DNA from 2 places in the Mesorhizobium sp. M0077 genome. Region 1 is predicted to be linked to the other one. Evidence: predicted binding sites of a transcription regulator. Region 1 holds the regulator's gene; the other holds the start of a gene.
What was found. Region 1 encodes HrcA, which represses chaperone genes, less so after heat shock. Its sites were predicted from a motif close to GTTAGCACTCNCNNNNNGNGAGTGCTAAC; they were not measured.
Positions count from the first base shown of each region.

Region 1 (15,229 bases):
TTCCTGCAGGCGAAACGGGCGATCCTGCGAAATTGAAGCGTCCGTTCAGGCCGGCCACATCTCATGCGTGGTGTTGAGCCGTTTCATCAGCGGATGCGGGCGCAGCGCCGACCATAAGCGTTCGATGTTCGGCCAGTCGGCTCGCGCCTTGTCCATGTCGGGGTGCCAGGCCACCAGCATGACGAGGTAGATGTCGGCCAGCGACATCGCGTCGCCGGCCAGCCAGCCGCGCCCCTCGAGGGCTGTATCGACAATGGCGAAGCCGCGGTCCATCTCGGCAATGGCTGCCTGCTTGACGGCTTTCTTGCCGTCGGCATCGGTGGTGTAGCGATGGGCATAGTAGAGGCGCAGGATGGCGGGGTAGAGCACCGACGACATGAACGCCATCCAGCGCAGGAAACCGGCGCGATCCGGCGATCCGGCGGCCGGCGCCAGACCCGCCTCCGGATGGCGCTCGGCAAGCAGGATGCAGATCGCCGCCGATTCGGTTATCGATTGACCGTTGGGCAAGGTCAGCACCGGAACCTGGTTCAACGGGCTGATGTCGAGGAAGGCCTGGTCCGGCGGATCCTTCTTGGGCACATCGATCTGGTCGAATTGCGCGTTTGCCAGCGCCAATGCGGCCTCGACGACAAAACCGCCGCTGCCTGGGCGCGTGTAAAGTTTGTACATGAGATTCTCCCCCTGCCCACACGAAGCAGGCCGGGGCGATTTGACCCTGAAGCCGCCTCCCGCTCAAGCCGGTGGCGGACGCCACAGCCGGGTTTTCTGCGGTCCAGCCATGAGACTTCCGATGTCGGAGGGACAGCACCCCCCGATGCCCGGCAGGGCGGAGGGGGGTGCGAAGGATCCCCGCTATCCCGTTGAGACGTTAAGCGCCCAGCCCGTCGAACAGGATCGTCGACAGATAGCGCTCGGCGAAGGACGGGATGATCACCACAAGGTTCTTGCCCTTGTTCTCCGGCCGCGAGCCGACGACGATCGCCGCTTGCAGGGCGGCGCCCGACGAGATGCCGACCGGCACGCCTTCAAGGCGGGCGACGAGGCGGGCGTTGGCGACCGAATCCTCGTTGGAGACCTTGACGATCTCGTCATAGATCGAAGTGTCGAGGATCTTTGGCGCAAAGCCGGCGCCGATGCCCTGGATCTTGTGCGGGCCGGGCTGGCCGCCCGACAGCACCGGCGAGGCCTCCGGCTCGACGGCGACGACATGCACCGAGGGCTTGCGTTGCTTCAGCACCTGGCCGACGCCGGTGATGGTGCCGCCGGTACCGATGCCGGCGACGAAGATGTCGACCCCGCCATCGGTGTCGTTCCAGATCTCCTCGGCGGTGGTGCGGCGGTGGATCTCCGGATTAGCCGGGTTTTCGAACTGCTGCGGGATGACGGCGTCGGGCAGGGTGGCGGCCAGCTCGTCCGCCTTGGCGATGGCGCCCTTCATGCCTTTCGGCCCTTCGGTCAGCACCAGTTCGGCGCCGAGCAGCGCCAGCATCTTGCGGCGCTCCACCGACATGGTTTCGGGCATGGTCAGGATCAGCTTGTAGCCCTTGGCGGCGGCGGCGAAGGCGAGCGCGATGCCGGTATTGCCCGAGGTCGGCTCGATCAGCGTCGTCTTGCCGGGTTTGATCCGGCCCGACGCTTCCAGCGCCTCGATCATCGAAACGCCGATGCGGTCCTTGACCGAGGCGATCGGATTGAAGAATTCGAGCTTGGCAAGAAGGTTGGCAACGACGCCCTTCTCCTTGGCGAACTTGTCGAGCCGCACCAGCGGCGTGTCGCCGATCGTCTCGGTGATCGAGTTGTAGACACGGCCGCGGCCGGGCACGCGCGCGGAAGGCTTGTTCATTGGTTTCGCTCCCAAATCAGATCAGGCAATTGGCGTCGGCGGACAGAATAGGGCTTTCGCCCGCGCAAGATAGGCTGCCGGCCGAAAATATCGAGTGGGCCGCTTGCTGAAAACGCTTGTCCCCTCAAGCCGCATTTTCCGGATGGACCGATCGGCGGAATGGATGGGCCTGAACCGATCTACTGACGTGCGGCAATGGCAGCGGCCGCGCCCACCATGAAGCCGGCGGCGGTGCGGTTCAGCGCCCTCATCGCGCGTGGCGATTTCAGGAACCAGCGCGCCTTGGCGGCCAGCGCAAGATATGGCACCAGCACCACGAAGAGCACAATGACGGTGAGCGCGACCAGGATGCCGTAGTCGGCGAGCGTGATGGTCTTCAGGTCGACGATGGTCGGCGTGATGGCGAGGTAGAAGATCATCGTTTTCGGGTTGCCCAGCGTGACGGTGAGGCCGGCAAGGAAGCTCGATACCAGGCCGCCCTTGCCTTTCCTGGCCTCGACAGTCTCGGGCGTGATCCCGGCCGTCCAGAAACGCCAGCCGAGGAAGGCGAGATAGGAGACGCCCAGCCATTTGATGGCGAGAAACACCATGCCGAAGCTTTGCGCGACAAAGGCAAGGCCGAGCACCACCGCGGTGAGATAAATGAGGTCGCCGAGCATCAGGCCGAACGACATCGCCAGCGATGAGCGGAAGCCGGATCCGAGCGCCCGCGCCACAAGCGCGGTGACGCCGGGCCCGGGAATGGCGGCGGCGATGCCCAGCGCAGCACTATAGGCAAGGAAGCCGGTGAGGGTCATGACGGTCGCACCTCGTGAAACGACTCTGATGCCATGAAAGCCTGCAACGGCAAAACGGATTCGATTGCGCCAAGCAGGACATGAAAGCCGGTCATCCTCGCCTGAAAGCGAGAGATGGTTCACTTACGCCCCGAAGGCGGTCGGCTATCTCGCATGGTCCGAACGGCAGGAGCACCCATGTTAGCCAAAAGACTTCACATCCAGCTCATGAAGTGGATGCCCAACAACTATTCCGAAGCACGCGGTCACGTCCACGAGCTGGAATGGTATCTGTGGTTCGAGGGGCGTCAGGCTTTCAGCCTGTTCGACAAGGGCGATAGCGATGTCGTTCCGCAGACTGGATATTTTACCGACAGCCGGAACCCTGGCGCCTACCCCGTTCGTCCGATGATCTATCCGCTGGTCGTCAACAACCGCTTCAAGGTGCGGCTGGTGGCGATCGAGCGTGACGGACCGCAAAAGATAGACCCCGACGACACCGCCAAAGGCGAATTCTACATCGACCTCGACACCAAATATCCGCCGGTCTCGGACTGGCGCATCATTGCTGCCGATCCGCGCAATACCGACCTCAACGTGGAAGCGTCGTTCCAGCTGCAATGGTTGGATTATGTCGATACCGCCGAGATTGCCGAGGATGGCCCGCCACGCATCATCGACAAGTCCAATTATCCCTATCCCTGGGGCGCCAATGTGATGGTGTTCGAGCACTGGCTCGGGCTTGGCCGCAAGGCGCCGCTCAAACTCATCGACCCGAACCGCGCATCGCGCCGCGAATACTGGATGATCAATGGCAATGCGGCCCGGCGCATGGTGCAGGACCTCTATCGCTTCCACATCAACCAACTGGGCGTCGCCAACGACACCATCAGCAGTGTTTACGTGCCGAAGCTCAATGCCGGCCACGTCACGGTGACGCTTTACGAGCACGATTTCAGCGACAGCCGCTTCGCGCAAGGGGCGAAGAAGTCCTTCGGCTCGGTCGGGCTCTTCAATCTCAGGGATACCGGTTTCGATGACCGCGTCTCATCGGCCGAGGTGATCCATACCTATCCCAAGGTGATCCATCGGGACGTGCATTAGGGCCGGATTGCGCTGTTCGCCGGCTCAGGATGGGCCATCGACATGGGTGATGCGCCAGATGGTGCCGTTGCCATCCTCGGTGACGATAAGCGCGCCGTCCCTGGCCACCGCGACGCCGACCGGCCGGCCCCAGACGGCGTCGTCGGAGAGGACGAAGCCGGTGATGAAATCCTGGTACTCGCCGGTCGGCTTGCCGTCGCTGAATCTCAGCCGCACCACCTTGTAGCCGGTCCTCATACCACGGTTCCAGGAGCCGTGCAGGGCGACGAAGGCGTCACCCTTGTACTCTGCCGGGAAATTGCCGCCGTCATAGAAGGCGATGTTGAGCGGCGCCGAATGCGCCTGCATCAGCACGTCGGGCACGGTGACCGAGCCGGCGAGGTCTGGGCGCGCGCCCTCGTGACGCGGGTCCTCGTTGGCGCCGATATAATACCAGGGCCAGCCATAGAAGGCGCCGTCCTTGACTGAGGTGGCATATTCGAACGGCACATCGTCGCCGAGACCGTCGCGCTCGTTGACGACACACCACAGCGCGCCGGTGGCCGGCTGCACGGTCATGCCCGAGCAATTGCGCAGGCCGGTAGCGAGGATGCGGCCATTCTTGCCGTCGGGGCCGAAGGCCAGCACGTCGGCACGGCCATCCTCGGAACCCCAGGTGGCGCCGAGTGGCTGTGATTTTGCCCAGGCGTCAAGGCCGCCCTTCGGTGCCTTCTGCATGCCCTCCGCGACGTTCGATCCGGAGCCGACCGAGAGATACAGCGTCTTCCCGTCCGGCGAGAAGGCGATATCGCGGGTCCAGTGGCCGCCGGTAGGGATGTCGGAGACAATCGTCTCCGGTTCGCCGGAGGCTTTAAGGTCGCCGTCGCGATAGGCGTAGCGGACCACGCTGTCGTTGTTCGCGACATAGACCCATTGCGGCTTGTCGCCAGGCGGGTAGAAGGCGATGCCATAGGGCTGGTTGAGATTGTCGGCAAAAATGCCCTCTTCGGCCGGCTTCGCGCTACCCTTGGCCAGCCGATAGACGCGGATCTGGTTGGCGTCACTGTCGGCGACGAACAGGTCGCCGTTCGGCGCCACGCGCACGACCCGCGGATTGGAAATGCCGGAAGCAACCAGTTCGGCCGAAAACCCAGGCAGCAGGACGGGCTTCGCGCCCTCGGGTCGATCGCCAAGGCCGGCGCTGTTGGAGGCGGATCCGGTGATGTTGGGCTTTTGCAGATCATCCGGCTTGATCAGCCGGCGCACACCTGGCTTGTCGGCCGTCCAGTCGCCGAAAGCGTCTTTGCCGGTCAGCAGCGGTTGATCGGCCTCCTGGGCGAAGGCGCTGGTGGCCAGAAGCAGGGCAAGCCCTGCCAAGCCGGCAATCCGGATCATGCTGTTCTCCTCGAACTCGCGCCGGTCGGCGCGTCATGCACAAGGGAGATATTGTGCGGCCGCCGCAAAAGAGAAGCGTGCGCGCGCGCAGATTCGACGAGAGAACCGCTCAACTTTCCTCTTCGACGTCGAGATCGTCGTCGAGACGCTTTTCCAATGCGACGAGATCTTCCGGCAGCGGCAAGCCCATGGCGCGCATTTCGCGCAGTTTTTCGCGCAGCTGCTCCTGGATTTCGTGCTCGTCCTCCGGCTGGTTGACCATTTCTTCGAGCAGCATGCTGATCTGGGCCTTGAACGATTCAAGCGCCATTCTGCGCCCTCCTTTACGGTGATCCCGGCTTCGGAATTATCTTAACATCCGGGTAATCAATTGGGCCGTGTAGTCGACCATCGGCACGATGCGGGCATAATTCAGCCTGGTCGGGCCGATGACACCGAGCGCGCCGACGACGCGGGCGTCCTTGTCGCGGTAGGGCGCCACGACCAGCGACGAGCCGGACAGCGAAAACAGCTTGTTTTCCGAGCCGATGAAGATCCGCACGCCGGGGCCGTCCTCGGCGAGGTCGAGCAGCTGGATCAGCCCGTCCTGCGTCTCCAGATCCTCGAACAGGTGGCGCAGCAATTCGATATCGGCCTGGGCGGTGACGTTTTCGAGTAAATTGGCGCGGCCGCGCACGATAAGGCGCGCCGGCAGGCCGCTGTCGGCGCCGGCCCACACCGCCAGGCCTTTCTCGACCAGGTCCTGCGACAACGTGTCCAGCGCTGCCCTGGTCTCGTCCTTGATGCGGGCGATCTCGATGCGCGCCTCGGCGAGCGTGCGGCCCCTGATATGGGCGTTGAGGAAGTTGGAGGCCTCGTGCAGCTGCGAGACGGTGATGCCGGCCGGCAGGTCGACGACGCGGTTCTCGACATCGCCATTCTGCGACACCATCACCGCCAGCGCCTTGGTCGGCTCGAGCTGGATGAACTCGATGTGCTTCAGCGCCACCTCGTTCTTGGTGGCGAGCACCAGGCCGGCGCCGCGCGACATGCCCGACAGCATCTGGCTGGCCTCGGTCAGCATGTGTTCCAGCGTCGCGCCCGAGCCGGAGGCGCGCACCTGCGCCTCGATGACCCGGCGTTCCTCGTCGGAGAGATCGCCAAGCTCCATGAAGGCATCGACGAAGAAGCGCAGGCCGGTCTGGGTCGGCAGGCGCCCGGCCGAGATATGCGGGGCATAGATCAGGCCGAGATGTTCGAGGTCGCTCATCACATTGCGGATGGTGGCCGGCGACAGCGACGACGGCAGGATGCGCGACAGGCTACGCGATCCCACAGGCTCACCGTCCTTCAAATAGGATTCGACGATGCGCCTAAAAATGTCGCGCGAACGCATGTCGAGCGATTGCAGCGCGGGCGCCAGCAGACTGGGTTCGGTGACTGCCTTGGTCATTCGAGCCAAAAACCTCCGGCTCAAGGATATAGACTTCCATCGCCCCCGCGCAACCCGGCGTCTGTGCCAGATCGCCCGGCCTTTTCCTTTGCGCCATGGGCTGCATGCGTCTACAAGCCGCCGACGCAACCGTAAAAGAACAGAAAGAGGCCTCGATGCGCCCTTCTAAACGCCAAGCCGACGAAATGCGCGCCATCTCCTTCGAGCGCGGCGTCTCCAAACACGCGGAAGGCTCGTGCCTGGTGAAATTCGGCGACACGCATGTGTTGTGCACGGCGAGCCTGGAGGAAAAGGTGCCGGGCTGGATGCGCAATTCCGGCAAGGGCTGGGTGACGGCCGAATACGGCATGCTGCCGCGTTCGACCGGCGAGCGCATGCGCCGTGAAGCCTCGGCCGGCAAGCAAGGCGGCCGCACGCTCGAAATCCAGCGGCTGATCGGCCGCTCCTTGCGCGCCGTTGTCGACCTGCAGGCACTGGGCGAACAGCAGATCACCGTCGACTGCGACGTCATCCAGGCCGATGGCGGCACCCGCACGGCCTCGATCACCGGCGGCTGGGTGGCGCTCTACGATTGCCTGCGCTGGATGGAAGCGCGGCAGATGGCCAGTGTTGCCAAGGTGCTGAAGGACCATGTCGCGGCAATTTCCTGCGGCATCCACGACGCCAAGCCGGTCATCGACCTCGACTATATCGAGGATTCGTCTGCCGGCACCGACGCCAATTTCGTCATGACCGGCAAGGGCGGCATCGTCGAGATCCAGGGCACCGCCGAGGGCGAGCCGTTCTCGGAAGGTCAGTTCGCGGAGCTGATGGGGTTGGCCAAGAAGGGCATTCAGCGGCTGGTGAGCTTGCAGCAGATGGCTGTGGCCTGATTGAATTTAACGTGATGACGTCGGCGATCCTTCACACCCCCCTCTGGCCTGCCGGCCATCTCCCCCGCAAGGGGGGAGATCAGAGGTCGCTACCGTTTTCGCCAACCATCAACGTTGAGACGCCGCCAGCGGAACTGCCAATCTCCCCCCTTGCGGGGGAGATGCCCGGCAGGCCAGAGGGGGGTGCCTGATGCAACCCTCCGCTATTCTTGAGTCAGCGCTTTACGTCACGGATCTCGCCGCTGCCGAAGCCTTCTACTCCAACGTCCTCGGCCTCCCTCTCCTCGGCAAGGTCGACGGCCGCCATCTCTTCTTCCGCTGCGGCCCGGGCGTGCTGCTGGTCTTCAACGCCGAAGCCACCAAAATCCCGCCGGCGCCCGATGCGCGGCTGAAAGTGCCGCCACATGGCACGGTCGGCGAGGGCCATCTCTGCTTTGCCGCAAGTGCGGATGAACTCGCACAGTGGAAGGCGCAACTTGAGGCGAAAAACATCGCCATCGAAAGCGAATTCGAATGGCCGCAGGGCGGGCGCTCGATCTACATACGCGACCCCTCGGGCAATTCGATCGAATTCGCCGAGCCAAGGATCTGGGGCCTTTGATGCATTCTCTCGATGGAAAGAAGATCGTCGTTGCCAGCCACAATGAAGGCAAGCTGCGCGAATTCGCCGACTTGATGGGTCCGTTCGGCTTCGAGGCGAAGTCGGCAAAGGACTACGGCCTGCCGGAACCGGAGGAGACCGGCACCACCTTCGAGGAAAACGCCTACATCAAGGCCTTCGCCGCGGCTAAGGCGACCGGCCTGCCGGCGCTGTCGGACGATTCGGGCCTGTGCGTCGACGCGCTCGACGGCGCTCCCGGCGTCTACACCGCCAATTGGGCCGAAGCTCCCGATGGCAGCCGCGACTTCGGCATGGCCATGCAGCGCACCGAAGTGGCCTTGCAGGAGGTCGGCGCCGCCGAGCCAGCGCAGCGCAAGGGGCGGTTCGTCGCCGTCATCTGCCTGGCCTTCCCCAATGGCGAGGCTGAATATTATCGCGGCGAAGCTGAGGGAACGCTGGTGTGGCCGCCGCGCGGCGAACTCGGCTTCGGCTACGACCCGGTGTTTTTGCCCGACGGTTTCGACAAGACGTTCGGCGAGATGAGCGCTGAGGAAAAACACGGCTGGAAGCCCGGTCAGCCGACGGCGCTGTCGCACCGCGCCCGCGCCTTCCAGAAATTCGCCCGCGCCAGGTTAGGCTCAGCTTAATGTCGCTGGACCGCAGCCCGGGCTTCGGCGTCTACATCCATTGGCCGTTCTGCGCGGCCAAATGCCCGTATTGCGACTTCAACAGCCATGTCCGTCACCAGCCGGTCGACCAGGAGCGCTTTGCCCGCGCCTTCGAGACCGAGCTGAAGACGATGCGCGAGCGGACCGGGGCGCGCGAGGTAACTAGTATCTTTCTCGGCGGCGGCACACCGTCGCTGATGCAGCCGCAGACGGTGGCGGCGGTGCTGGACGCCGTGGCGAAGAACTGGACGGTGCCCGACGGCATCGAGGTGACGCTGGAGGCCAATCCATCCTCGGTCGAGGCCGAGCGCTTTCGCGGCTACCGCGCCGCCGGCGTCAACCGCGTCTCGCTCGGCGTGCAGGCGTTGAACGACAAGGATCTGCGCTTTCTCGGCCGACTGCACAATGTCGACGAGGCGCTGCATGCCATCGGGCTGGCACGCGAAATCTTTCCGCGCCTCTCCTTCGACCTGATCTACGCCCGCCCCGGCCAGACGCTGGACGACTGGCAGGCGGAGCTCGAACAGGCGATCGGCCATGCCGCCGACCATCTGTCGCTCTACCAGCTGACCATCGAGGAAGGCACGCCGTTCCATGCGCTGCATGCGGCGCACAAGTTTACCATTCCCGACAATGACCGGGCCGCCGATCTCTATGCGCTGACTCAGGAGGTCACCGCAGCGCATGGCCTGCCGGCCTATGAGATTTCCAACCACGCCAGGCCGGGCGCCGAGAGCCGGCACAATCTGACCTATTGGCGGTATGGCGAATATGTCGGCGTCGGACCGGGCGCGCATGGCCGCTTCATCGAAAACGGCCAGCGCATCGTGACGATCGCCGAGCGGATGCCGGAGACCTGGGCCGGTCTTGTCGAGGCCAAAGGCCATGGCGTCACCGGCGGCGAGGTCTTGACACGCTCGGAGGAGGCCGACGAGTTCCTGCTGATGGGGCTGAGGCTGGCCGAAGGCATCGACCTTTCCCGCTACGAGGCGTTTTCCGGGCGCGGCCTGTCGAGCGCCCGGCTGGCCGTGCTGCAGGATGAGGGGCTGGTGGCGCCGATCGGCAATGCCAGGCTACGCGCCACGCCAGCCGGCATGATCGTGCTCGATGCCGTGGTGGCGGATTTGGCGCGGTGAGCCCACAGGGCAAATGGCCGGGCTGTTGGACGATTTATCGGCTTGAGCAAGGATGTTAGAAAGTCGACTTGTTGAACCGCTGGCGTGCCAGCGCCGCATCCGAGGTGACTCCTGCGATGACGTTCCTGATCCACGAGACCTTGATGACATTGAACACGGATGATGTGTTCGAGTTTGGATTGACCGAAATCTTGAGATCTCCAGAGCAAGACGACCTCTTTGAGGCTCAGGCGATTTTCATCAGGAACGCAACGGTCACATCGAAACTAAAATTGACCCACTTGAGCGAATTCAGCGTTGTCCTCAGTTTCATAACATATATTGGAAATAAGCTTCGCGGAATCGCCAAGGATGAGTTGCTCGAGTTTGATCTGAATGGACTCACATTTGATCAGTACATCCCTCTCAGCAAAAATCTGCGTAAGATCTGGGATGAGTAGTCGGTGAAGAACGTCCTGTTCGTCTGCAGCCAGAACCGCTTGCGCAGCCCGACCGCCGAGCAGGTGTTCTCCAAACGTAGGGATATCGAGGTCGAGTCGGCCGGCACCAATCACGATGCAGACACGCCGCTGACGCATGAACTGGTCGCCTGGGCCGACATCGTCTTCGTGATGGAAAAAGCGCACCGCACCAAGCTGCAGAAGAATTCAAGGAGAGCCTGAAGAAGGCCCGCGTCATCTGCCTCGACATCCCGGATGACTACGGATCCATGGATCCGGAGTTGATCGACCTTCTGAAGGCACGGGCTTCGCGATATCTCGATTGAACTATGGGGGCTTCGCAACCACGCGTTCGTCATCCTCGAGTCTGCGCCGCGTCGCTTCGCTCCTTGCTCGCCCGTGATGACGAAGTGAGGGTGGTCCTCGCCAATCGCGAAGGTCAAGCGTCGTGCTTGAAGCGGCGCTTGCCGCGGTGTTTCTCGGCATGCGCCTCTCCGGTCCGGGCCGGCTTGGCGTCGCTCTTGTCCCGGCGGACGCTGTTCTGGTCGTTCATCGGATGCGGCGGCGCGCCTTCGCGGGCGCTCTTCGTTTCAAGACGGGTGATGAAGATATCGAAACGATTGGGCATCGTACGGTCAGTGCTCCGTCGTGCTGTCCGGTTTGTTGTCCGAAAGCCTGACATTCGTCGGCAAGGCGGTGGCCGTCCGACTGGCCAGGCCGGTGTCGCTTTCGGCGAGCGCACGCTTGCCCTTTCGCGCAGTGAAGCGCTTGCGCTCGGCATAATAGGGCTCGAAAACGTCCTGCAATTCCAGGCTGTCCATCCTGTCCTCCTCCTCAAGAGACTCAGGTATTCAATCCGCCAGCCACGCTTTCGTTCCCCACTGTGGCAAAGACATGGCCGCCGGGTTACATCGGCGTCAGGTTTGGCCCGACGTTCGGGAGTTTTGCAACCCGGCGCGCGCCATGCCAAACAGGGCGAAATGGAGAGACCCGGTGACCGGCGAGAAACGCAGCTATGTGATCGGGCAGACCGAGATCGCAGTCCGGCCGCTGGCGCCGGCGCTGTATCTGGTGGCGACGCCGATCGGCAATCTCTCCGACATCACGCTGCGCGCGCTGGAAACGCTGGCGGCCGCCGACGTCGTCGCCTGCGAGGACACCCGCGTCTCGCGCGTGCTGCTCGACCGCTACGGCATCCGCCGCCGCACCACGGCCTATCATGAACACAATGCCGGCGAGGCCGGACCGAAGCTGATCGCGGCACTCGAGGCCGGGCAGAGCGTGGCGCTAATTTCGGATGCCGGCACGCCGCTGATCTCCGACCCAGGCTACCGGCTGGTCGGCGAAGCGCTGGAGCGCGGCCTGCGCGTGGTGCCGATCCCCGGCCCATCGGCGCCGCTGGCGGCGCTGACGGCGTCGGGCCTGCCGTCCGACGCCTTCCTGTTTGCCGGGTTTCTGCCGGTGAAATCTGGGCAGCGGCTGACAAAGCTCGAAACGTTCAGGGCGGTGCCGGCAACGCTGATCTTCTTCGAGTCGCCGCGTCGGCTGGCCGAAACGCTGGTCGCCATGGTCGAGGCGTTGGGCGGCGCGCGCAAGGCCGCCATCGGCCGCGAGCTGACCAAGACTTTTGAAGAGATGCGGACGGGAACGCTGCAGGCGCTGGCCGACCACTATGCGGCGGCTGACACGCCGAAGGGCGAGATCGTCATCTGCGTCGGGCCCGCCGAGATCAAGCCCGACCAACCCGCCGACATCGACAGGCTGCTGCTGTCGCTGGCCGCCGAAATGCCGGCGTCCAAGGCGGCGGCGGAGGCGGCGAAGATGACTGGCGGGCAGAAGCAGGCGCTTTACCGGCGGCTGCTGGAACTCAGGGATGCGGTTGGAGAAGGCGAAGGTGGCTGAGCGCCCGGCCGCCAGCCGCCAAAAAGCCTATCGGCGCGGCCATCGCGGCGAGTGGCTGGCGGCAGCGGCGCTGATGCTGAAAGGTTATCGCATCCTCGCCCGCCGGCATCGCACCCGCTTCGGCGAGATCGACCTGATCGCCAGGCGCGGCGACCTGGTGCTGTTCGTCGAAGTCAAGGCGCGGCGCACGCTGATGGAAGCGATGGAGGCGATCGGCCACCAATCGGAGCGCCGCATCGAAGGCGCCGCCGACATCTGGCTGTCGCGGCAGCCGGACTACGGCAGATTGTCAATGCGCTTCGACATGATCGCGGTGCTGCCCTGGCGCTGGCCGGTGCATGTCGAGAACGCGTTTTATGGGAGGAGTTAGCGGCCTTTACCCTCCCCCTTGTGGGGAGGGTCGGTGAGCAAGCAACGCGACTCGTCGATGGCGAAACGGGGCGGGGGTGTGGCGCCCCCACCCCGATCCGCTTTGCGGATCGACTGACCGGGGCGAGCCGCCTGTCTCGCCCGTCCTTCGGACCCCCACAAGGGGGAGGGTAAAGCTCACCCCCAAATGAAAAGCGCCACCAACCCAACCGCTCCCACCACCAGGCGCCACCAGCCGAACAGCGAATAGCCGTTGCGCGAGACGTAATCGAGCAGGAAGCGGACGACGATCAGCGCGGTAAGGAAGGCGGCGATGAAGCCGATAGCGATGATCGGCAGGTCGGCGCTGCTCAGCACGTTGCGGTTCTTGAACAGATCGAAGGCGAAGGCGCCGACCATGGTCGGGATGGCGAGGAAGAAGGAGAATTCCGCCGCCGCGCGCTTGTCGACGCCCAGCAGCAGCGCGCCGACGATGGTCGAGCCGGAGCGCGACGTGCCGGGGATCAGCGACAGGCACTGGAACAGGCCGATCTGCAGGTAAAGCCTTGTCGGGAAGCGCTCGACGTCACGGTAGACCGGCTGCAGCTTCATGCGGTCGACGACCAAGAGCACGACGCCGCCGATGATCAGCATGATGCAGATCAGCCTTGGCGATTCGAACAGCACCGTCTTGATGAAATCATGCGCCAGCGCGCCGATGATGGCGGCCGGCAGGAAGGCAATCAGGATGCCGATGACGAAATGCCGCGTCAGCCGATCATGCGGCAGGTCGAGCAGCATCTGCCACAGACGGCGGAAATAGACGCTGAGGATCGCCAGGATGGCGCCGAGCTGGATCAGGATCTCGAACGCCTTGCCGGTGGAATGGAAGCCGAGGAAATGGCCGGCGAGCAGGATATGGCCGGTCGAGGAGACCGGGATGAACTCGGTCAGCCCCTCCAGCAGGCCGAGCAGCAGGGCTTCGACGATGGTGTGGCTATCCATGGCAACCTCGGCATTCAAGGGACGGAAGGAAACGGCTGGCAAAAGGGCTTGCTTGTCACGGCGCGGAAGTCCCCCTATAGGTCGCAGCACCGTGACGGCCGCATGACGGGCCGCCAAGACTTACCGGTGCGGACGGCGATTCGCCAGTGCGCCTTAATATCGCGGAATCATGCTGACGCTTTTCCATCACCCGATGTTCGCCACCTGCCGCTTCGTGCGCCTCGCCTTCGGCGAATATGGCGAGGAGCTGGCGCTGATCGAGGAAAAACCGTGGACGCGGCGCAAGGAGTTTTTGGCGCTGAACCCCGCCGGCACCTTGCCTATCCTGCTGGCCGAAGGCGACGTGCCGATCGTCGGCGCCATGGTGATCGCTGAATATCTCGACGAAACACGTGGTGTCCTGAAGCGCGACAAGCGCCTGTTTGCGGAAGACCCGATGCAGCGCGCCGAAATCCGCCGCCTGACCGACTGGTATCTCAACAAGGCCGAGAGCGAAGTGACCCGGCATCTGGTGCGCGAGCGCGTGCTGAAGCCGGTGATGCCGGAAACGGCGGGCGGCGGTTCCCCCGATTCGGCGGCGATCCGCGCGGCGCGCGCCAACATTCGCCAGCACATGAAGTACACCAACTGGCTGGCCGGCACCCGTCATTGGCTGGCCGGCAGCAAGGTCACCTATGCCGACCTGGCGGCAGCGGCGACGCTGTCGGTGCTGGATTATCTCGGCGAGATCGATTGGCGCGAGCATGCCGCGGCGCGCGAATGGTACACGCGGGTGAAATCGCGGCCGTCGTTCCGGCCGCTGCTCTCCGACCGGGTTCGCGGCCTGTCGCCGGTTTCGCATTATGCGGACCTCGACTTCTAGAAGCCAAACCCTGCGCGCGCTGATCGACGCCGAGGCGCGGCGCGCCGGCTTCGATGCGGTTGCCGTCACCACGCCTGACGCGATCCCGCTGGCGCCTGCCAGATTGGCAGAATTCGTCGCCGATGGTTTTCACGGTTCGATGGCGTGGATTGCGGAGACGCTTCAACGCCGCAGCGAGCCTTCGACGCTGTGGCCCGAGGTGCGCTCGATCATCGTGCTGGCAATGAGTTACGGCCCCGACCACGATCCGCGTGCGCTGCAGGCAAGGCGCGATCTCGGCGCGATCTCGGTCTATGCGCAAAACCGCGACTATCACGAGGTGATGAAGGGCCGGCTGAAGGAGATCGCCGGCAAGATCGTCGCGCGGGCCGGCGGCGACGTGAAGGTTTTCGTCGATACGGCGCCCGTGATGGAAAAGCCGCTGGCTGAGGCCGCCGGGCTCGGCTGGCAAGGCAAGCACACCAATCTGGTCAGCCGCGAGCACGGCTCCTGGCTGTTTCTCGGCACCATCTTCACCACGGCGGAGCTCACGCCAGATTCGACCGAGGTAGACCATTGCGGTTCCTGCCGCGCCTGTCTCGACGCCTGCCCGACCGATGCCTTTCCGGCGCCCTATCGGCTCGATGCCAGGCGCTGCATCTCCTACCTGACCATCGAGAACAAGGGGCCGATCCCGCAAGAATTCCGCGAAAAGATCGGCAACCGCATCTATGGCTGCGACGATTGTCTCGCCGCCTGCCCGTGGAACAAGTTCGCCCGCGCCGCCTCGGAGGCCAAGCTCGCCGCGCGCGATGAACTGCGCGAACCGCCGCTGGCGGAACTGTTGCAGCTGGACGACACGGCGTTCCGGACCTTTTTCTCCG
Region 1 covers NZ_JAMYUL010000004.1:393,319-408,547, forward strand. The annotation lists gene NKJ57_RS11750 (RNA polymerase sigma factor) at 1-36, shown strand, start outside; gene NKJ57_RS11755 (glutathione S-transferase family protein) at 46-672, opposite strand; gene cysK (cysteine synthase A) at 872-1,846, opposite strand; gene NKJ57_RS11765 (LysE family translocator) at 2,026-2,643, opposite strand; gene NKJ57_RS11770 (hypothetical protein) at 2,821-3,726, shown strand; gene NKJ57_RS11775 (PQQ-dependent sugar dehydrogenase) at 3,751-5,100, opposite strand; gene NKJ57_RS11780 (hypothetical protein) at 5,210-5,410, opposite strand; gene hrcA (heat-inducible transcriptional repressor HrcA) at 5,447-6,532, opposite strand; gene rph (ribonuclease PH) at 6,688-7,404, shown strand; gene NKJ57_RS11795 (VOC family protein) at 7,595-8,005, shown strand; gene rdgB (RdgB/HAM1 family non-canonical purine NTP pyrophosphatase) at 8,005-8,652, shown strand; gene hemW (radical SAM family heme chaperone HemW) at 8,652-9,809, shown strand; gene NKJ57_RS11810 (hypothetical protein) at 9,881-10,249, shown strand; partial or broken gene NKJ57_RS11815 (low molecular weight protein tyrosine phosphatase family protein) at 10,253-10,575, shown strand; gene NKJ57_RS11820 (hypothetical protein) at 10,689-10,877, opposite strand; gene NKJ57_RS11825 (hypothetical protein) at 10,885-11,070, opposite strand; gene rsmI (16S rRNA (cytidine(1402)-2'-O)-methyltransferase) at 11,243-12,151, shown strand; gene NKJ57_RS11835 (YraN family protein) at 12,144-12,521, shown strand; gene NKJ57_RS11840 (undecaprenyl-diphosphate phosphatase) at 12,698-13,504, opposite strand; gene NKJ57_RS11845 (glutathione S-transferase family protein) at 13,674-14,366, shown strand; gene queG (tRNA epoxyqueuosine(34) reductase QueG) at 14,347-15,229, shown strand, end outside.

Region 2 (15,229 bases), on a different contig from region 1:
TGAAAGGCACCTCGGCAACGGTCGGCGACGGGATCGTCGTGGTCATCGAGGACGAATGAAGGTTGCCGTGCACGCCTTCGGAAGCCGGCTCCACCGACCAGTACCAGCCCGAATTCGGCTCCGAGAAGCGCAGGTCGCCAAGGTCGGGAGCACCGGTGAGCTGGCCGGATTCGGAAACGCCGACCGAGCCGATCAGATTGAACAGATGCGCCGACAGCAGGCTGTCGAAGCCGCGCTCGCTGGCCTGGCGGTAGAGCGTGGTGATCAGAGTGAAGATGACGATCAGGGTGAGGATCGCCCAGATCGTGGAAAATCCGATGACGCGGAAGGCCAGCGAGCGCGGCCAGAGCCGCGCCGAAAAAGGCTTCCTTGCTGGTATGGGGAGCGGTTCCGCCTTACGCCTCCGGCTCACGCATGCGATAGCCCATGCCGCGCACGGTTTCGATCATGTCGATGCCCATCTTCTTGCGCAGCCGGCCGACAAAGACCTCGATGGTGTTGGAATCGCGGTCGAAATCCTGGTCGTAGAGATGCTCGACCAGCTCGGTGCGCGACACCACCTCGCCCATATGGTGCATCAGATACGCCAGCAGGCGGAACTCATGCGAGGTCAGCTTCAGCGGCACGCCGTTGACATCGGCCTTGGAGGCCTTGGTGTCGAGGCGCAGCGGCCCGCAAGTGAGCTCGGACGAGGCATGGCCGGCGGCGCGGCGGATCAGCGCCCTCACCCTGGCCAGCACCTCCTCGATGTGGAACGGCTTGGTGACATAGTCGTCGGCGCCGGCATCGATGCCCGACACCTTGTCGCTCCAGCGGTCGCGCGCTGTCAGGATCAGCACCGGCATCTTGCGGCCGTTGCGGCGCCAGCGCTCGACGACGCTGATTCCGTCCATCTGCGGCAGGCCTATGTCGAGCACGACGGCATCGTAGGGCTCGGTGTCGCCGAGGAAATGCCCCTCCTCGCCGTCATAGGAGCGGTCGACGACATAGCCGGCATCGACCAGCGCGTCGGCCAGTTGCCGGTTGAGATCCTTGTCATCTTCAACGACGAGTACGCGCATGATCGGTCAGGCCTGTTGATGGGTCAGCTATAGGCCGATTCCGGTGGTCTGGGAAACGACCCTGCAAGGGGGAAGATTGGATCAGTTCGCCGGGACGACGATCTCGGAGCGGCGCGGACGCTGGCCGTCCTTGCCCGGCACAAGCACGACGATGACGCAGACCTCCTGGCCGCCACGCGTCGTCTGCGAAGCCTTGGCCAGCGTGCCGCCATTCTGCTCGGCAACCTGCTGGCCGATCGCGTAGCAATCCGCCGCGGCTGCCGGCGTCGCTTGCGACGCCAACAGGCCGGCCGCTGTGAGCGCCAGTATCGCGGTTCTGACATGAGAGCGAAGCGTTTTCATGGTCGGCGTTGTAACGCAACTGTGCTGAACGTGAAATGAACGGTGAACGGGTGAAAATCCATCCCCGCAATACCCCCTGCGCGCGCAACGAATGAATGCGATCCTACCGCCCAGTCCCTCAGACCGGGCAATGGATTCATAACCGGAAAACCGGCTGCGCGGCTATGGTGTTTGCGCGCAGGTTCTCAATTCGCAGCCAGATTGGGAACAGGTCAAGGCGAGACCATTCTGGGGCCGCCCTAAATAGCGCGGGAAAACGTCAAATCATCGGAGTGCGCCATGACGGATAAACACCTTGCCGACCTTTACCGGGGCTATATCGCTTGCCTGAATGCCCAGGACTGGGCGAAACTTGGAGACTTTGTCGGCGACGAGGTGCAGCACAATGGCGAAATGCTGGGCCTGTCGGGTTATCGCCGTATGCTCGAAGGCGATTTCGAGGCGATTCCCGACCTCCGCTTCAACATCGAACTGCTGGTCTGCCAGCCGCCGCGCGTGGCGGCGCGCCTGCATTTCGACTGTCATCCCAAGGGCGTGCTGTTCGGCCTGCCGGTGAAAGGCAAGCGCGTGTCGTTCGCTGAGAATGTTTTCTACGAATTCGGAGAGGGTCGCATCCGCGAGGTGTGGTCAGTCATCGACAAGGCCGAGATCCAGGCGCAGATCTAGGTTGCTTCAATCACTTTGTTCGGTGAGAGCGCGTATCCGCAGCACCCCGTGGTAGAGCGCCAGGTCCTCGTCGTAGCGGGCCTCGGCGAACTCCAGCGACAGGCGGGTCTGGTCGCGCGAGCCGGTGGCGAAAGCGGCGCCGTCAAGGCGCGCCCGGATGCTGTCCATAATCAGACGCGTCTCGGCCTCGCCTTGCGCCTTCGACCAGACATGCAGCGTGATGAGCTGGTCGTCATCATTGTCGGCGCCGGTGTCCAGATCGAATGCGCTGGTCCTGCCATAGGTCACATAAGGGAAGGCGGCACTGTCGGCCGCCTGCTCGCGCAACCCGGCGCCGCCGAGCAGCGCCGTCAGCGAGGCATCGCTCTTCAATCTCATGAACAAGGCTTGCAGCAAATCGCCGGGCGCCGTCATCGTCGTCTCCGTTCGCCTGTCACGCTTTGAACAACGTCAGTTTCGCGCGCAACCTAACCGCGTTGCACGGATTTCGCCAGATGACGATCCGCCTGATGGAAGGCGGCGAATCGGGCGGCATGGCCCTTTCACGGACCGGGTTCTATTTGGCATGCGGGGAGTTTCAAGAAGGGTGTTATGAGGAGCACTGTTTTCTCCGGCAATTCGAGGTCATTTCATGCGAACGCCACCGCTGCTGCCGGCTTTTGGAAAGCTTGGCGTCAAGCCCCCGGTCGCGATTGCGGCAGCACCCGCCCTGTCGAAGAGGACCGTGGCCCTGCGCATGCGCGAGATACTTTCAATGCATGGCGGCCTGGCCTTGAAGCTGTCGGTGGTGGCCTGGACAATCCTGATCCTGGCGGCGGCATTTTTCATGTCAAGGGCCTGATGCCGATATGGCAAACCGCTACGCGTTGCGCATGGACGAGCCCGAGAGCTGGACTATCTTCGACATCTTCACCGGCCAGCCTGTCGAGCTTAAGCAACAGGTAATGTGGCCATGAATTTGCGGGATGCGGAAGCGATGGCCGACCGCCTGAACAGCCGGGACGTCAAGCGGCGGGCAAAAGCCGACCGCAAGTCCTGACGCACGCTGATCTCAGCCGCTCTGATGCAAGACGAACGCGCGCTAGCCGAAATCCGCGGCTGTGAGCACATAAATGCTCTTGCGGGTGCGGGCGTAGGCCTTGCTGGCAATGTCATGGATGGAGCTGGACGCGGTGTCGAAGGCCGCCAGATAGGTGGCTTCCGCGGTCGCCGTCCCTGATGGCGCCTTCGAGAGGGCATCGGCGGCGACAGAGAAGGAAATCTGGAACATGCCGTCATGGCCGACAAAGCGGATGCGCTTGCCGGCCCCGTCATAGAAGCGGCTTGGATTGGGGAATGTCAGGCTCATGACGTGCCCCCCTTCGGCGCGGCGGCGGCTTTCTTGACGGTAGCCCGCTTCTTCTTCGGTGTCGGGTTCAAGGCTTCCGCGACGCGGTCGGCCTCTTCCTTGGCCAGGCGCAATTCCCTGAGCCTTGCCGTCTTGATCTCCCTGGCCCTCGCTTCGGACATGTAGTCGGAGGTTGCCTTGTTGCGCTCGGCCGTCTTCTTCTGCTTGTCCATGAAGCGGGCTTCAGCTTTTTCCATGATGCTCTGATTGCCTTCGGCCATCGCATAAATCTCCTCGTGCCTGAAATTGTGAAATCGAACTTACAATATAAATAGTCGCTTTGGCCTCGAAATTCAATTTTTCGAAATATCTAGGCGCCTCGCGACGTTTCGAACCCGGCAGACATCATAATACGTTTTAATATTTAATTTTGGCCACGAATAATTTTTGGCACTCCTATCTATCGAGTGCCAACACGCCTATAAGAACGGCGCGGTCGCCTATGCCGGCCCCAGAAAGAAGTTCTCATGAAGTTTCGGCCACTCCACGACCGCGTCGTCATCCGGCGCGCCGAAGGCGATGTCAAATCCAAGGGTGGCATCATCATTCCCGACAATGCCAAGGAAAAGCCGCAGGAAGGCGAAGTCATCGCCGTTGGGCCGGGCGCACGCGACGAAAACGGCGCGCTTGTTCCGCTCGAAGTCAAGGCCGGCGACTTCATCCTGTTCGGCAAATGGTCGGGCACCGAGGTCAAGATCGACGGCGAGGACCTGCTGATCATGAAGGAAGCCGACATTATGGGCGTCATCGACAAGAGCGAGACGGCCGCTATCGGCAAGAGCGGGACGGTCGTCACCGAGAAAAGCGTCAAAGCCAAGAAGGCCGCCTGACCGGCCTGGCTTTGCCAGGCTCCGGCGAGCCGCTTGCTTCACCACACCAACGGGATTGAAAAAAATGTCTGCCAAGGAAATCAAATTCGCCACCGACGCGCGCGACCGCATGCTGCGCGGCGTCGAGATACTCACCAATGCGGTGAAGGTCACGCTCGGCCCCAAGGGCCGCAACGTCATCATCGACAAGGCCTATGGCGCGCCGCGCATCACCAAGGACGGTGTGACGGTGGCCAAGGAAATCGAGCTTGCCGACAAGTTCGAGAACATGGGCGCGCAGATGGTGCGCGAAGTGGCTTCGAAGACCAACGACCTCGCCGGTGACGGCACCACCACCGCCACGGTGCTGGCCGCATCGATCCTGCGCGAAGGCGCCAAGCTGGTTGCCGCCGGCATGAACCCGATGGACCTCAAGCGTGGCATCGACCAGGCTGTCGCCGCCGTGGTCAAGGACATCAAGGCGAAGGCCAAGAAGGTCAAGTCGTCGGCCGAGATCGCGCAGGTCGGCACCATCGCCGCCAATGGCGATGCCAGCGTCGGCGCCATGATCGCCAAGGCGATGGACAAGGTCGGCAATGACGGCGTCATCACCGTCGAGGAGGCCAAGACCGCCGACACCGAACTCGACGTCGTCGAAGGCATGCAGTTCGACCGCGGCTATCTCAGCCCCTATTTCGTCACCAATGCCGACAAGATGCGCGTCGAGCTGGAAGAGCCTTACGTGCTCATCCACGAGAAGAAGCTCGGCAATCTGCAGGCGATGCTGCCGATCCTCGAGGCGGTGGTGCAGAGCGGCAGGCCGCTGCTGATCATCTCGGAAGACGTCGAAGGCGAAGCACTGGCGACGCTGGTCGTCAACAAGCTGCGCGGCGGCCTCAAGGTCGCGGCCGTCAAGGCGCCGGGCTTCGGCGATCGCCGCAAGGCGATGCTGGAAGACATCGCCGTGCTGACATCGGGCCAGATGATTTCCGAGGATCTCGGCATCAAGCTCGAAAACGTCACCATCGAGATGCTTGGCCGCGCCAAGCGCGTACTGATCGAGAAGGACACCACCACGATCATCGACGGCGCCGGCACCAAGGCGACCATCCAGGCGCGCATCGCGCAGATCAAGGGCCAGATCGAGGAAACCACGTCCGACTATGACAAGGAGAAGCTGCAGGAGCGGCTGGCCAAGCTCGCCGGCGGCGTCGCCGTGATCCGCGTCGGCGGCGTCACCGAGTCTGAAGTGAAGGAAAAGAAGGACCGCATCGACGACGCGCTGAATGCGACGCGCGCGGCGGTGGAAGAAGGCATCGTGCCCGGCGGTGGCGTGGCGCTTCTGCGCGCAAGATCGGCTCTGGCCGGCCTGACCGGCGCCAATGACGATGTGACCGCCGGCATTTCGATCGTGCTCAGGGCGCTGGAAGCGCCGATCCGCCAGATCGCCGAGAATTCCGGCGTCGAAGGCTCGATCGTCGTCGGCAGGCTGTCCGACAGCAAGGACCAGAATCAGGGCTTTGATGCCCAGAACGAGGTCTATGTCGACATGATCAAGGCCGGCATCGTCGACCCGGCGAAAGTGGTGCGCACCGCGTTGCAGGACGCCGGCTCGATCGCCGCCCTTCTGATCACCGCCGAAGCGATGATCACCGACGTTCCGGCCAAGGATGCGGCGCCTGCGGGCGGCGGTGGCGGCATGGGCGGCTACTGACCATCGCCCGAAAATTGCCCGCTGGAATCTGGGCGGGCATAAATCAGAACAGGCTGCCGGGGACATTTCCCCGGCGAGCCAGGAATTTCCGTCAGTCAGTCAAGACCAGTCAGCAACGACAGGGAGATCGACAGATGATCACATTTGCCCCGAAGCCAAACGCTGTATCCGCGACCAAGCCGGCGGAGGAGAGCCGCTTCGATCGCATCCGCCGGATTGCCGCCGACAAGCACAGGCAGGCCGATGCCGGGCCGATTCGCCGCGAGCCGTCGAAGACCGGCGACAAGCGGCCGATGTGACGGCTGCCAACCTCACGACATCGGCAACGCTCCGCCCTCTTCGGTGCGGCGGGCAATGAACTCGTCGAGCACATCGGATGTGGCAACGGCCGACGCCGGCGGCTGGAAGTCGGCCAGCGTCCGCTTCCAGATGCCGGTGGCGCGCTCGGTGGCCGACTTCGAACCGGACTGCGTCCAGCTGCCGAAATTCGACCAGTCGGCGACCAGCGGCTCGTAGAAGGCGGTGCGGTAGCGCGTCATGGTGTGGCCGGCGGAGAAGAAATGCCCGCCCGGCTGGACTTCGGCGATCGCCTCGAAGCCGATCGAATCCTTGTCGCCGGGGGTCGTAGCACAGAGTTCGGCAACCGTCTGCAATGCCTCGATATCGGTGATCAGCTTCTCGTAGGAGACGCTGAGGCCACCCTCCAGCCAGCCCGCGGCATGGATGCAGACGGTGGCGCCGGCAAGCACCGAGCCCCAGAGCGCGAACTGCGTCTCGTGCGCCGCCTGCACATCGGAAATGTTGGCCGCACTGCCGCCGCCGGACCGCCAAGGCAGGCCGGTGAAGCGGGCCAACTGACCGGCGCCCAGCGTCGCCTTGACGTGCTCGGGCGTGCCGAAGGCCGGTGCGCCGGACTTCATGTCCACATTGGAGGAGAAGGATCCGTAAACCACCGGTGCGCCCGGCCGCACCATCTGCGCCAGCGCGAGACCAGCCAGCGCCTCGGCATGCTGCAGCGTCAATGCGCCGGCGACGGTGATCGGCGCCATGGCGCCGGCCAGGCAGAAGGGCGTGATGACAGAGACCTGGCCGGCCTTGGCAAAGTCGATGATGCCCTGCGCCATCGGGATATCGAGCTGGCGCGGCGAATTGGTGTTGATCACGGTGTAGCAATGGACGCCGGCCAGGAACTCGTCCTGCGAGAGCCCGCGCGCCAGCCTGATCATCTCGAACCCATCCTCGACCTGCGGCATGCCGCGCGCGAAGACGAAGGGGAACTTGTCCGACAGGGTCAGTTGCGCACGGTTGACGGCATAGTGGCGCAAATGGTTGTCGACATCCTGCGCCTCGATCCAGGGGCCGAGCATATGCAGCACGTCGAAATTCTGAACAAGCTTGGTCAGTTCTTCGAAAGCGGCGAGCGTGCCCGGACGCCGTCCGCGTTCGAGATCGGTGACGTTGGGCGCCCCGGCCCCGGCGAGGAACGTCATCGAGCCGAGTTCGAGCGTGAGGTCGCGGCTGCGATTGCCGGCCAGCGCCCGGATGGATTTTGGCGCCGAGGCCAGTGCGGCGGTGACGATATCGCGGCCGATGCGCACCATCTGGCTGTCCTCGTCGACCATCGCGCCGGAGCGGGCGAAGATGGTGCGCGCCTCCGGCAGCAGCACCTTGATGCCGAGCTCTTCCAGCACGCGCAACGCCGTGTCGTGGATGGCCGCAACCCGGTCGTCCGAAAACACCGGCTGCGGCAGGAACGGGTTCTTGAGCGAGCGATAGTTCGGGTGGCGGCTTGACCCGCTGCCGGCCTCACCGGTGTGCCCGCGCCGGCGCTCGCGCCTGGTCTCCCTTATAATGTCATCGACCATGGCCAAAACTCCTCATTGCCGCATCGCCTGCCCTCGGGGTCGTATGGCGAGCCCGGAATAATTCGCGCCGGCCGCTCGACGCCGACAATGTGCACCCAAAGCGCGGTCCCCTCCCCGGCGAATTCGTCGCCCAGCAACGTCAGCGCGACGCTTTTGCCTATTGTGTAGCCATAGCCGGCTGAGGCGACGAAGCCGACGCGCCGGCCCTTGTGCCAGACTGGCTCGAAGCCACTGGCGTCGGCATCGACGGCGTCGACCTCCAGCGTCACGATCCGGGCGGCGCTCAACAAACCGTGCGGTGTGGCCTGGCTGCCCTTGTGAGCCGGGCTGAAATGGAAGAATAGTCTTCGCCGGGTATGCCCGCCCTGAAATTGCCCGCTTGCGGTTCTCAGGTGGGTTGGGTGAGTTTCGGGAATGGCCAGTCCTTTAGAACGACGTCCAAGACGAAGAGGTCCGATCGCCGCCGCACTGCTGGCGGTGGACGCGTGGATCGATTCCTCGCTCTACGAAATCGGCTTCAAGGCCGGCCAGTTCTGGGAATCGGCAACCATTTTTTCGCGGCGCTTCCGAGTCACCGGCTGGCGACGCGGCATCATCGAGGTGCTGAGCGAAGGTTTTACGATGGGCGCCGGCGGCGTCGTCGTGCTGCTCGCACTCGCGATGCCGGCCTTCCAGATCACCACCGGCGACTGGCGCAGTCAGGGCGATTTCGCCGTCACCTTCCTCGACCGCTACGGCAATGAGATTGGCCAGCGCGGCATCATCCAGCGCGATTCCGTGCCTGTCGACGAGATGCCGGACCATGTCATCAAAGCGGTGCTGGCGACCGAGGACCGGCGCTTCTTCGAGCACTACGGCATCGACGTGCTCGGCCTGTCGCGCGCCATCTTCGAGAATGTGCGGGCTAATTCCGTCGTCCAGGGCGGCTCCAGCATCACCCAGCAGCTGGCCAAGAACCTGTTCCTGTCGAATGAGCGTACCTTCCAGCGCAAGATCAAGGAAGCCTTCCTGTCGCTGTGGCTGGAGGCCAATCTGTCGAAGAAGGAGATCCTGCAGCTCTATCTCGACCGCGCCTATATGGGCGGCGGCACGTTCGGCATCGAGGCGGCGGCGGATTTCTATTTCGGCAAGAGCGTCAAGGATCTGAACCTCGCCGAGGCGGCGATGCTGGCCGGCCTGTTCAAGGCGCCGACCAAATACGCCCCGCACATCAACCTGCCCGCCGCCCGTGCTCGCGCCAATGTGGTGCTGTCGAACCTCGTCGATTCCGGTTTCATGACCGAAGGCCAGGTGCTGCAGGCAAGGCTGCATCCAGCCGAGATCGTCGACCGCGGCGAGCAGAAGAGCCCGGACTATTACCTCGACTGGGCCTTCGATGAGGTCAAGAAGATCGCCAAGCCCGGCCAGCATTCGCTGGTCGCCCACACCACTTTCGACGCCAACATCCAGAAAGCGGCGGAGGAATCCGTCGAATTCCATCTCCGCCAGTTCGGCAAGGAATACAACGTCACCGAGGGCGCCGTTGTGGTGATCGAGACCAATGGCGCGGTGCGCGCCATTGTCGGCGGCCGCGACTATGGCGCAAGCCAGTTCAACCGCGCCACCAAGGCGCTGCGCCAGACCGGCTCCTCGTTCAAACCTTACGTCTACGCCACCGCCATGGAGCACGGGTTCACCCCGGACTCCGTCGTCTCAGGCGGGCCGATCAGCTGGGGCGGCTGGTCACCGCACAATTACAATGGCGGCTCGGCCGGCAATGTGACGCTGATCACGGCGATCGCCAAATCGATCAACACCGTGCCGGTACGGCTGGCCAAGGACTATCTCGGCATCGGCCCGATCAAGGCGATGGCCGAATCATTCGGTGTGGAATCGCCGCTGGAGTCGCACAAGACCATGGTGCTCGGCACATCGGGCATGACGGTCATGGACCAGGCGACGGGCTACAGCGTGTTCGCGCAGAACGGCTTCGCCGGCTCGCGGCACGGCATCACCCAGCTCGTCACCCGCACCGGCGATGTCGTCTACGACTTTGCCAAGGATGCGCCGGCGCCGCATCGGGTTCTGTCGGAACAGGCTTTGAAATACATGAACACCATGCTGGCTGCGGTGCCGGCGATCGGCACCGCGCGGCGCGCGCAGCTGCCCAACATCGTCGTCGCTGGCAAGACGGGGACGACGCAATCCTACCGCGACGCCTGGTTCGTCGGCTTCACCGGCAATTACACGGCTGCCGTCTGGCTCGGCAATGACGACTTCACCCCGACCCGCAACATGACCGGCGGCACGCTGCCGGCGATGGTGTGGCAGCGGCTGATGGTCTACGCGCACCAGAATATCGACCTGAAGCCGATCCCCGGCCTAGACAAACCCTTCGTCGACGAAGAGATCGCGGCCAAGGCCGAGGAAGCGGAGAAGAAAAATGCCGATCAGGCAGCAGCGGATGCCGCGGCCGAGCGCCCGGCGGTGCTGTCCAGCCGCACGACACAGACGCTGCGCGAGCTGACCAAGGTGTTCCAGGCCGCGCCCGTGCTCGGCTCGCCGCAGACACCGGAGACCCTGTCGGCGCTTTGATTCCACAGCGCTGCTTGCTCTGCGGCCTGCCCCGCTATATCCCCGAACGATAATTCACTCGTCCCGGTTCTTCATGCTCAAGACCGCCTTTTTCACGCTGCTTTCGCTTGCCATAGCCATCGGCCTCGGCGGCGGCAGCGTCTGGTATGCGCTGCAGGCGCAGAGCGGCGTCGGCGCGATCAGCATCGGCGAATGGACCGCCTTTCCCGAGATCGGCACGCAAGATGCCGACCCCTATTCCAAGGCGCGCGTGGCGCGTGAAGGCGTGCTGGCGCTCGGCAAGGCCGAGGGCTTGTCCTTCATCGCCGAGCGCGATGCGGCCGGCGATGAGCTTCAGCGGCAATGCGACTACAGGATCGAGGGCAGTTTCCCCACCGCCCGGTTCTGGACGCTCTATGCCGCGGATCAATCGCTCGGCGTGGTCGACACCGGCAAGCCGAGGCTGGCGGCGCTGCAATCCTACCAGGTGCTGCGTCAGCCCGACAATTCGGTGATCATCGCCGTCGGCAACCGTCCGGCCCCCGGCAACTGGCTTCTGACCGAAGGTTTTGGCCGGATGTATTTCGTGCTCACCTTCTACGACACGCCGATTGCCTCAAGCACCGGCCTTTCCGACGTGTCGCTGCCCCGGATCGTCAAGGCTGGCTGCAATGCGTAGGTTGCTGCACGCCATCCTGCTCGGCCTGCTCGGCGCCGGCATCGTCCACATCGTGGTGCTTTTGCTGGTGCCGGAATTTACCGAGCGCGATGCCTGGTCACGGCTGGCGATGGCGTCCGACCTCTACAAGATGACTAGGCTGGATGCCGAGGCGGGCGGCGCGCCGGTGGTGAAGTCGGTGGATCCGCTGTTTTACGCCGCCGCCTGCCGCTTCGACCTTGCCGAAGGCGTGGTGCGGATCAAGGCGCCGGGCAGCGTGCCGTTCTGGTCGGTGTCGGTCTATGACCGCAACGGCCACAATTTCTATTCATTCAACGACCGCACGGCGACCGGCAGCAAGCTGGACACCGTGGTGCTGACGCCGGCACAGATGATCGACGTGCGCAGGGAGCTTCCCGAAGACCTGCAAGGGGCGATCTTCGTCGAGGCGCCGATCGAGGAAGGCATCTTCGTCATCCGCGCCTTCGTGCCTGACGACAGCTGGAAGCCGGTTGTGTCGCAGTTCCTGGACCAGAGCTCCTGCGAACTGCAGGACTACTGACCTCACCCCGACGACCAGCAAATTCAGTGGTGCGGAACAGGCGTCCGTGGTGTGCCCGGCTGGTCCGCCGGTCGCGCCTGGCCCGCCAATGGCGGATGCTCGTAGCGGACGCCGGGAAAAATGATCACCGCCGCCGGCGTACCGGTGTCCTGAACTGCTCGATTGACTGGTGCCGATCGCGGCACGAAAGACAGTACCATGCCCATGGTTCGCGTATTCCTCTCGGTTGCCCCGGAGCACAACGCAACGCCTCCAAATGTGATTAAGGCCGGCAGAGGGTTAACGGAGCGCTAACGGATCGCGGCTAATTTGATGTTTGTTCCAGGCCTTGCGCGAAACCGACACAGTTGCGGTTGAGCATGGTCCGGGTTGTGTCGAGTGTCGGGCGTATCTTCCGTGTCAGCTTCGGATTTCAGGCAAATCGCCATACGGACGGAATCGGGAAAAGCCGAAAGGCTGTTTCGCGCCGCCGTGTCGGCGTTCTGCTCGCTGACCCGCCCGTCGCGCCGCGAGATCGCCCAGCTCGAGGATCTGACGCTGCCGCTGTTCGACAGCGTGCCGGACGAATCGCGCCGCTATGTCGCCGCCGCCCTGTCCGAATGCGAATATGCGCCGGCCGCCCTGGTGCGGCGGCTTTGCGAGGAGCCGGTCGATGTCTGCGCGCCTTTGCTCGTCCGTTCGCGGGCGCTGGGCGACATCGACCTGATCGCGTTGATCGGCCGCCACGGCCTGCCGCATGCGCGCGCTATTGCCCGCCGCAAGGATTTGAACCCGGCCATCGCGCAGTTGATCAAGGCGCTGGAAAAGCCGACCCTGGTGCGCGTGCGGCAGCCCGAGCCGATCGCCGACGTGGCGGGCAACGGTGCCGAAGCCGCTGCCGCCGCTCCCAGCGCACCAAAACTGCCCGGCAGCGCCGCCGAAACCGCCAGGCGCCGCCTGCGCTCGATGATGCTCGCCGAGGGCGAGGCGACATCGGTCAATCCCTTCGTCGGCTCAGCAACTTACAGCAAGCTGCGCGAGACGGCGCTGACCGGCAACGCCGCCTTCTTTCAGACCGCGCTTGCCGACGCGCTCGACATCGACTTCTCCACGGCGCGGTCGCTGACCGAGCATTCGAGCTATGTCTCGTTGCTCGCCGCGCTGCGGGCGCTCGACCTCAGCGAGGACAGGGCATTCCTGATCGTGGTCGCGGTTTACCCCCGGGAGTTTCCGCACCCGCAGGCGATCCGCATCTTCCTCGACCGCTACCGGCTGCTGCACCACGAGGCGGCGCTCGACAAGGTGCGCGGCTGGAAGGCCGAAACATTGTCGCGAGCGGTGCGCGGCAACACCCCTGTCGCCGCGAATGGCGACCAAGCGCCGGACGTCGACAAAGCCAACCTAGGGGCCAGCCTCAAGGCGTCTTGACGGAGAGAAGCTCCTCGACGGAAACCGTTGCGGCCTCGATCTCGACCACCCAGATGTCGGGATCGAATTTTTTCTCCCGCTCAAGCCTGGCGTCAAGCGCTGCGGCATCGTCGCCGGCGCCGAGCAGCGTGAAAAAGCGATCATCCGGTTTGTCCGAATCGTAGCTCGTCTGCGGCGCCGGGCCGAACAGGGAGACCTCGCCCAGCCTGCCGCGGGAGAGCACGAAGACAGCGCCGGCCTCGGTTGCGCCGCGCTTGACGACGGCCGCAAAGCCGCCGGCGCCGAAAACACGGCGCAGCAGGGCCGACACCCAAAACTCGGTGGTTACGCGCATGACGAGGCTCCGGAGGACATGCGCGGCGTCTTAGCCGGATTTTCGTCTATCCGCGAGCGGTCGTCTTGACCACTCAATTGGTCAGGCCGATCTCGCGCATCTTGACGTAGACGACCTCGTCGGGCTCGCCCGTTTCCGGCAGGCCGAATAGCGACTGGAATTCCTTGATCGCCGCCTTGGTGCGGGCGCCGACGACGCCGTCGAGCTGCATGTCGTCATTGCCGAATGCCTTCAGGCCGGCCTGGATCTTGACAATGCGGGCATCGGGCGCCTGGGCGGATACCGGCGCGGAAACCGGGATGGGCGCAGGCGCGGCCTCGGGCGCGGCAACTCGAGCGGCGGCCATATCCACGGGCCTCGGCACAGGATGCGGGATGCCAGCTGTTGTCTGCTTGGCGCCGAGCTGGTCGAGCAGGACGGCGTCGATCTCACCGGAGGCCGGCAGGCCAACTTTCTGCTGGTATGCCTGGATCGCCTTTTGGGTATTCGGCCCGGAAATGCCGTCGACCGTTCCCGTGTAGAAATCGAGATCCTTCAGGATGCCCTGGACCTGCTCGACGGTCGGATCGCTTTTGACCGGAGCCGGGCCGGGCCGCAGGATGTTGATGGTGGTTTCGGGTTCGTCCGCGCCGGGGTGCGGAAAACCCTCGATGCTGCGGGTGGCGAAGAAGGCGCCGGCATGCGGAAACGGCTGGTACCACAGCGCGTTGGCGGAAACGTAGAACAGCGTCACCAGGAAGGCGGTCGAGCCGCCGACCAGGACCGGATTGCGCGAGATCGCGCCGCCGAGCGCAATCGCGCCGGCCTCGAACGCGCCGCTGCGGCGCTTGACCGCCTTAGGCTGTTTTGCGGAGCGAGCCATTCCTGTCCCCTTTCGCGTCGCCTTTCGTCCTGGTCGCGGGCATCGGCAGCACCCCGTTCCTGTCGGTCGCGCTCCTCTTCGGCCCGTTCACCGGCAGGCTGATCGTGACCGTCGTCCCCTCGCCCGGCATGCTTTCGATCGACATCGTGCCGTCGTGCAGCGCCACCAGGCCCTTGACCAGCGACAGGCCGAGCCCGGTGCCCTCGAAGCGGCGCGTATAGTCGTTCTGGATCTGCATGAACGGCTTGCCGAGATTGACAAAATCTTCCTCGGCGATGCCGATGCCGGTGTCCCTGACCCAGAAATGCAGCCGCGAGCCGATCCGCTTGGCGCCGACGACGACATCGCCGCCATCGGGCGTGAACTTGACCGCATTGGAGACGAGGTTGATCAGGATCTGCTGCACGGCACGGCGGTCGGCATTGATCTCGCCGGCGTCCGGCGCAATCTGCGCCTGGAGATCGATGTTCTTGGCATTCGCCTGCAGCTGCATCATCGACTGGCACATCTCGACCGCTTCGATGAATCGGAACGGTTCGGGCTCGGTCGCGTAGGCGCCGGCCTCGATCCTCGAGACATCAAGGATGGAGGTGACGACGGCAAGCAGATGCTGGCCCGACTCCTTCACCAGGCCGACATACTCCTTCTGGCGCGGGTCCTTGAAGCCGCCGAACATCTCATGCAGCAGCATGTCGGAAAAACCGATGATGGCGTTGAGCGGCGTCCGAAGCTCATGGCTGACGACCGCCAGGAAGCGGCCCTTTGCCACCTCGGCCGACGCTGCGGCCTCATTGGCGGCAGCAAGCTCGTCGCGCAATTCGGCAGTCTCGTCGTTCTCGCGCAGCAGCAGAGTGAAGGTCTCCTGCTGCTCTTCGGCACGCATCAGTTCGAGCTGAAATGGCCGGTAATTGTCGGCCGTCGAGGCGCTGCCGTCCTGCGGCAGCCTTACCCGAAGATCGAGCCGGCGCGCCAGGGCGCCATCGCGCATGTCGGCAAGCGCGCTGAGATA
Region 2 covers NZ_JAMYUL010000011.1:47,218-62,446, reverse strand. The annotation lists gene NKJ57_RS20850 (ATP-binding protein) at 1-412, opposite strand, end outside; gene NKJ57_RS20845 (response regulator transcription factor) at 396-1,061, opposite strand; gene NKJ57_RS20840 (hypothetical protein) at 1,143-1,403, opposite strand; gene NKJ57_RS20835 (ester cyclase) at 1,683-2,069, shown strand; gene NKJ57_RS20830 (DUF3168 domain-containing protein) at 2,076-2,483, opposite strand; gene NKJ57_RS20825 (hypothetical protein) at 2,701-2,910, shown strand; gene NKJ57_RS20820 (DUF1488 family protein) at 3,151-3,417, opposite strand; gene NKJ57_RS20815 (hypothetical protein) at 3,414-3,677, opposite strand; gene NKJ57_RS20810 (co-chaperone GroES) at 3,924-4,286, shown strand; gene groL (chaperonin GroEL) at 4,351-5,979, shown strand; gene NKJ57_RS20800 (hypothetical protein) at 6,114-6,278, shown strand; gene NKJ57_RS20795 (trimethylamine methyltransferase family protein) at 6,291-7,844, opposite strand; gene NKJ57_RS20790 (glycine cleavage T C-terminal barrel domain-containing protein) at 7,826-8,131, opposite strand; gene NKJ57_RS20785 (transglycosylase domain-containing protein) at 8,259-10,418, shown strand; gene NKJ57_RS20780 (DUF1214 domain-containing protein) at 10,492-11,076, shown strand; gene NKJ57_RS20775 (DUF1254 domain-containing protein) at 11,069-11,617, shown strand; gene NKJ57_RS20770 (DUF2336 domain-containing protein) at 12,014-13,024, shown strand; gene NKJ57_RS20765 (DUF1491 family protein) at 13,011-13,358, opposite strand; gene NKJ57_RS20760 (peptidoglycan-binding domain-containing protein) at 13,432-14,220, opposite strand; gene NKJ57_RS20755 (sensor histidine kinase) at 14,195-15,229, opposite strand, start outside.
Region 2: NKJ57_RS20810 (co-chaperone GroES) is a predicted target of HrcA. The motif match lies at 3,843-3,871, and genes of this name have one in related genera.